Regions from separate parts of the Shewanella sp. 10N.286.51.B7 genome, predicted to be linked through region 1. Evidence: predicted binding sites of a transcription regulator. Region 1 holds the regulator's gene; each other region holds the start of a gene.
What was found. Region 1 encodes LexA, which represses DNA repair genes until DNA is damaged. Its sites were predicted from a motif close to TACTGTATNNNNATACAGTA; they were not measured.
Positions count from the first base shown of each region.

Region 1 (2,278 bases):
AAAGCAGCAATGTCACTCAGCGACTCTGTCTTCATGACATAGACCACTGGCTTTTCTGGATCTAGATTTAAGTCAGCGAACGGATCTTCAGGCACAACAACACTGTGTACCATTAATTTCTGAATCCAACGCAACGATTTAGCAATGATAGAATCTGGTTTTAGCATGAGTATTCGCATTATCTACAACGATTTATTGCGCATAGGATACCAGAATCTAGATGGGATTCACTAACCTGCTTATCTGTATTTAACAATTGAGCAGCAATATGAAGGCCATTAGCTGAAAATAATTAAGCAATTCCAACGCTGATTTATGCTGGACGAAATGCATCAACAGTACTGTATAAATATACTGTATCGACCTAAAACCTCTCTGTTAAGTACTAATATTAAAATTAGTACTAATAAAAAGCACACATCCCCCAAAACAGTCAAGAGATTGATTTATATAAACTAAAACCCAATGCCACATAATAAAAACAACAATAAACCAGCAGATACCATAAATTTCATTGGTTAATACTTGCGCGACCAAAGATACTGTATATAATGACAGTCACTGTATAAAAAAACAGGAATCAATATGAGACCTTTAACGCCACGACAAGCTGAAATTCTAGAACTAATTAAATGTAATATTGCTGAGACAGGTATGCCACCGACTCGTGCAGAAATTGCCACTAGATTAGGCTTTAAAAGTGCTAACGCTGCCGAAGAACATTTAAAGGCGCTGGCGAAGAAAGGCTGTATCGAAATTATTCCTGGTACTTCACGCGGAATCCGCATGATTCAGGAAGAAGAGGAAGTTGAAGAAGGCCTCCCTCTTATCGGACAAGTTGCAGCAGGTGAACCTATTCTTGCGCTGGAACATGTTGAACAATACTTCCAAGTTGATCCTGAAATGTTCAAACCAAATGCTAATTTCTTACTACGAGTTCGTGGCGACAGTATGAAAGACATTGGCATTATTGAAGGTGACCTATTAGCTGTTCACAAAATGCAGCAAGCTAAAAATGGTCAGGTGGTCGTCGCTCGTGTAGATGATGACGTCACAGTTAAACGTTTTGAAAAGAAAGGCAACGTTGTTTATCTGCACGCAGAAAATGAACAATATTCGCCGATTAAAGTAGATTTAACATGCCAGAGCCTGACAATTGAAGGGCTTGCAGTTGGCGTTATCCGAAATGGAGGTTGGTTATGAACACATTATTAGGTAATGCACCACGTCATCCAGGCTTATGGGTCGATATGACATCAACAACTGCGCCAGTTAAACAAGGCATTGAAACTAAGCAAAGTGCCAACCAAGGCTTAACTGAGTTAACCCAGTTGTGCAGCCATTTGGCCATTTTAAGCCAGCAAGGTCGTTGGATTGTACTGATTAATCCTCCGCATATTGGCTATAAACAAATATTGGCTAACGCTAACGTTCGCATGGATCGTGTTTTACTTGTTCACACTAAAGATGAAGTAGAAACGCTTTGGGCGATGGAAAAAGCACTAACAAGTGGTACTTCCAGTGCCGTTATTACTTGGACTACACCACTAGATGCGCGTGATAATCGACGCATTCAATTGGTTGCTAAAGGCGCATTAGCACAAGGTGTCATCATTGAAGATGTAAATACTCACTTACATGATGAACATATGGGTGCCAATACTTCTGTAACACCAACAAGCTTAAATTTATCTGCTTTTCACTAAACAAATCTCTCTTTAAAAAGCCCTTCATTTATGTGAAGGGCTTTTTTTTGCGCCTTTTTTCAGCAAATTAGATGATAAAGTGATCTTGATCAATATTTAATCTCCAAGTAATGTAGTTAACAAGAGAGTAACAATTTGCTGTCACTCTTGAGTTTATAAAATGATAAAAAGCTACAAAACGCTGTAAAGATTGTGCTGGTACCATGCGGTATAGAAAGCCTTGAATAAAAAGCGTCAATTTAAGAATTGAAAAGTTCAGTATTAGGTACAAGTGTGGCCACCATAAACCAATAGAATAATCGAGTATTGATACTCGCAGCCACCGTGTACTTTGAAGTGATCAAACTTTTTCGGGAATAGAGAAGTTTGCATAGAGCAGAGTATTACTGTGTGACTTTTCCTTGTTGTTATTGCAAATCGCAATTGGCAGAGGAGTGGTCTTGTGAAGCGATTGTTGTATGGATTAATGGTGCTGCTATTTGCAGTACCGCTTGCGGCGGCTGATATGCCGCTTAACATGACGCAAGGCGTAACAGAAATCAGTGGCAAGGTTTATGACCTCCACATGATTA
Region 1 covers NZ_MCUF01000020.1:10,248-12,525, reverse strand. Annotated here, with positions in the region: gene plsB (glycerol-3-phosphate 1-O-acyltransferase PlsB) at 1-167, opposite strand, end outside; gene lexA (transcriptional repressor LexA) at 586-1,203, shown strand; gene BCU84_RS03510 (SulA-like leucine-rich domain-containing protein) at 1,200-1,706, shown strand; gene coxB (cytochrome c oxidase subunit II) at 2,149-2,278, shown strand, end outside.

Region 2 (2,278 bases), on a different contig from region 1:
TAAAGCCTCATTGATGGTACAACTTGGTGAAGAAGATGAACGGGTTAATAAATCTTGGCCAGATTATGAAGCTGACTTAAAGCGGTTAAATGTGCCATACCAAATGCACATGTATAAGAATGCCAAGCATGGATTTCATAATGACTCTACATCACGCTTTGATGAAGCGAATGCAAAGCTTGCTTGGGACAGAACCATTGCATTTTTTAATCAAGAATTGGCTTAAGTCGCACTTGATGGCTCACTGAGATGTGGTGATGACAAGACATAAAAAAGCAGTGCAAGCACTGCTTTTTTTTATGCCATTGACTTAAGTGTTAACGCAACGGCGTAAGTCTTTTAATCCTGATAGATGTAATGCGTGTTAATACACCTTTTAAGCTATCACCGAGATTTAAAATACGCAGGTGAGCATATCCACAAGTTCAGTTTCAGTTGTGGGCATTTTAGCCAGCTCAATCATTTCAGGCGAACCGCCATTTAGCATATAAGCACTGGTTGTTAAGTGGTCATGGTGAAACCATTTACCGTTAACACAAACGTCGGTATAGCACTTCTCACATTGCTTCAATTCCATAACGGGCTCCTGACCTCATTTTCTGCGTTAACTAAAACTATCTCAAGAATTTGTTCGCAATCATGATCTGGATCAACTTTATTCCAGCTTTAATCAAGCAGGGAAAGATGATTTGATTGTTTAAAGAGGCTAAATGAGTCAATTGTATGGCTATTGGAGCTAATTTATATTGTTTATAAATCGATTATGAAAATTTACTACAATAATTGGCGCGCGTTAGCGCGAGAGTTAGTTAGATTTGCTTTATAAATGTTATCTGGTGTTCGACACGAGTTATTTATATTCATTTATTGTTTTCGATAAATTATTTCTTGAATGACTATTAAAATGCACTGTAATTATATACAGTAAACTAATTCTGATGAAAAAGCCTGCTTAAAAGTGCTTTAACGATTTTTGATGGTTTGAACTAAATGATCCTTTATATTGCCGAAAAACCTAGTTTAGGTCGTGCCATAGCCGATGTATTACCTAAGCCTCACAAAAAAGGTGATGGTTACATCATGACAGCCAATGGTGATTGCGTGTCTTGGTGCGTGGGACATTTATTAGAACAAGCAGAACCCGATGCTTATGATCCCGCTTATAAGTCGTGGCAATTAGCTCACTTGCCAATAGTGCCACAGCAATGGAAGTTAAAACCTAAATCAAAAACACGCTCTCAGCTAAGCACATTAAAAAAACTGATAAAACAGGCATCAAGTCTGGTTAACGCAGGCGATCCTGATAGAGAAGGGCAATTACTGGTTGATGAAGTGATATCCCATTCTGGTATTAAAGCCGATAAAATTAGCCAAACTCAGCGGCTACTCATCAGTGATTTAAACCCTTCTGCAGTAAAAAGAGCATTAAACCAAATGCGCAGCAATAAAGAGTTTGTGCCGCTCTCAACTTCAGCGCTGGCGCGTAGTCGCGCTGATTGGTTATACGGCATGAATATGACTCGTGCATATACCATTCAAGGTAGAAAGGTCGGTTATCAAGGGGTTTTGTCGGTCGGTCGGGTACAGACTCCAGTGCTTGGTTTAGTTGTTAGACGTGACGAAGAAATTGCTCATTTTGTGCCAAAACCGTTTTACGATGTGTTAGCTCATCTTATCACTCAAGAAAATCAAACCTTTACGGCTAAATGGAAACCCAGTGAAGCCTGTCAGCCCTACATGGATGAAGAAGGGCGAGTGCTGGCTAAAGGGCTTGCTGAAAATGTGGTTGGCCGTATCACTAATCAACCTGCTGAAGTCACAAAACTGGAAGCTAAGAGTAAACGTCAAAACCCACCATTACCTTACAGTTTATCTGCGTTGCAAATTGACGCTGCAAAGCGTTTTGGGATGAGTGCCAAGGACGTGTTAGATACGTGTCAAAGCTTGTATGAACGCCATAAACTGATTACTTACCCACGTTCTGATAGCCGTTATTTGCCGGTTGAGCAACATGGTTTAGCGCCGCAAGTTATTAATGCAATATCCAAAAATAATCCGTCACTAACTGCAAAAGCGGATTCACCAAATAGCAAACTTAAATCCAAAGCGTGGGATGACAAAAAAGTCGATGCTCATCACGCGATTGTACCAACAGAAAAAGTCACTAATTTGGCCAATTTATCCAGTAAAGAAGCCAAGTTATATTCACATATTGCCAGACAATATTTAGCCCAGTTCTATAAGGCTTACTTATACGATGAAACTCAGGTAGAAGTGA
Region 2 covers NZ_MCUF01000023.1:148,804-151,081, reverse strand. Annotated here, with positions in the region: gene BCU84_RS05940 (dienelactone hydrolase family protein) at 1-226, shown strand, start outside; gene BCU84_RS05935 (hypothetical protein) at 395-577, opposite strand; gene BCU84_RS05930 (DNA topoisomerase III) at 991-2,278, shown strand, end outside.
Region 2: a site for LexA is predicted at 908-927, ahead of BCU84_RS05930 (DNA topoisomerase III). Genes of this name have one in related genera too.

Region 3 (2,278 bases), on a different contig from region 1:
GATCATGTCTGAATGAACCAAATGTACAATGCCAGTAAAAATCGTGTCGTAGGTCACTTTGCCTTGGTTAGTTAGCATTGTGATTGGGTAAATATTAGCGGGTATTAATAATATGGCGGCGGTAATTAGTAATGCCCAGCTTTGCTGTAGGCTTTGATAATTGCGCGGCTGAATTTTAGAATGGCAACGACTACAACGCCCTTGGTCGATAGGGTTAATATTGCGACATGTACCACAAAGCGTCATGCCAATATCTTTACCTTGTTGGCCAAGATTGGATTTATTAGTGGCGTTATCTTCTTGCAACGTCTTTGTCTCAGTACTTGTAGACTCAGTACACGTTGACGCTTGAGTCGTTGAGTGTGAAGTATTATTCGTCATGAACCATTCTCCACATATGTTCTAAGTTATATTCTCGCTGTAAGAACAGGATAACCAAAAATAACATCCCAAAACAAAAAGTGCCCATGCCTAAATAGATATCTGAAAAGTCAGATAAATTGAATGCTGCGACTAAAAAAGAAATGACATAGATTTCTAACATTGTTAATTGAGAAAGTACGCCATGGTTTTTCAGCAATTTACGATACGTCTGTTGCCAAAAAGCTGAATGAAGTCGGCGCTTTACAATGATAATTTGCAGCAATATCGACAATATAAGTAATCCTGGAGCGACGACCGCTGCAGCGATAACGGCGACAGCAACAATCCAGTAACCCTGAACCCAAACAGCAAATGCACTTTCATAAACTGTGGTTGCTCGAATACTGCCTAAAAAATGTATTTCAAGCACGGGAAGAAAATTAGCAGGGATATAAAACAGAATGGCTGCAATACATAGAGCAAGCATGCCATTTAAAGAGCAATATGGCACATCATACAGTGCCGTATGACAACGTGGACATAATGCACGAACATTAGAGGGCAAAGCACGGCGCTGCACAGCTAAATCACAAGAGCGGCACAATATAATAGTGTCTTGATCTAAATTTTTGGGCATATAAAAGCTAAAACCATCCATTTAGTAAATATGAGCAGCGAAACAATGATCCAAGTTGAGACATATTATAGCCACTTATTGCGACTAATTATGACCACTATCTGAGTTTATTCATCATGATTCGAGTTACAATGAAATGAGATAATACCAGAATAATCAGAATACTTGCATCAGAAGTTAGTTCTATGACACTCTATGCACTGTATATAAAAACAGTAAGAGGTTAATCATGGCGGTAATTACAAAGTTTGTCGTGGTCAGAGAAGGGGTGGAAAAGATGACGTTCACATCTAAAAAAGAAGCCGATGCCTATGACAAAATGCTCGATATTGCGGATAACTTAGTTCCTTTTATTACTAGCGCAGAGTTAAAAATTGACGAAAATAGTGTTGAGAAACTTGCTTTTTATCTTGCATCTAATAAAGATGAACTCGCAAATCTACTCAAAGGCGTCGTAAAAGCTAAGCCTGCAGCTAAACCTGCAGCCAAAAAAGCACCCAAAAAAGCGGCAGCAGAATAAAAGAATAGTTAGGAAGTAAAATGAAAGCTGAAATGTATGACACCTTGAACAGACAAGTGTTGGCCTTAATGGAAGGCGAAGACGACTTAATTGCTGGTATGGCAAATTTCTCAGCCTTATTAAATGACAATTTGGATGATATCAATTGGGTTGGCTTTTATATTAAGCGCAACGACCAATTAGTGTTAGGACCATTTCAAGGAAAAGTTGCTTGTACACGCATTGTGATTGGCAAAGGTGTATGTGGCACAGCTGCAGCCTTAGATGAAACTCAACTTGTTGAAGATGTCCACCAATTTGAAGGTCATATTGCTTGCGATGCAGCCAGTAATTCGGAAATTGTAGTGCCAGTTCATGACGGGAAAAATGTCATAGCAGTGTTAGATATTGATAGTCCTTCTTTGAATCGTTTTGATAAAGATGATCAAAAAGGCTTAGAAATCTTAGTTAAAAGCTTCGAATCTTGCTTATTTGCTTAATTTGCGAACAAATAAGCTAAATTGCAGGTCGCAATCGCTGACATGGGCTTTATAATACTGAGCTGCACGCATTACTATGTTTAAAATTTATTTACTGTAAATATGCAGGCAAGTAAGTTAATTTGTTAGGGCATGTTTCAATTGCTTTAGCAATCATGTAGGAAATGCTAATTTGAACGTTAAGCAAGACTCTGTTTAACGAAAGATAAACGACTGTAACTAGCTAAGATAGCTATAAACCAGTCCCCTTATATAACGTGGAAGTAAAAATGGAATCAA
Region 3 covers NZ_MCUF01000049.1:56,695-58,972, forward strand. Annotated here, with positions in the region: gene BCU84_RS14195 (paraquat-inducible protein A) at 1-246, opposite strand, end outside; gene BCU84_RS14200 (paraquat-inducible protein A) at 371-1,000, opposite strand; gene BCU84_RS14205 (YebG family protein) at 1,230-1,520, shown strand; gene BCU84_RS14210 (GAF domain-containing protein) at 1,541-1,999, shown strand; gene proQ (RNA chaperone ProQ) at 2,269-2,278, shown strand, end outside.
Region 3: a site for LexA is predicted at 1,199-1,218, ahead of BCU84_RS14205 (YebG family protein). Genes of this name have one in related genera too.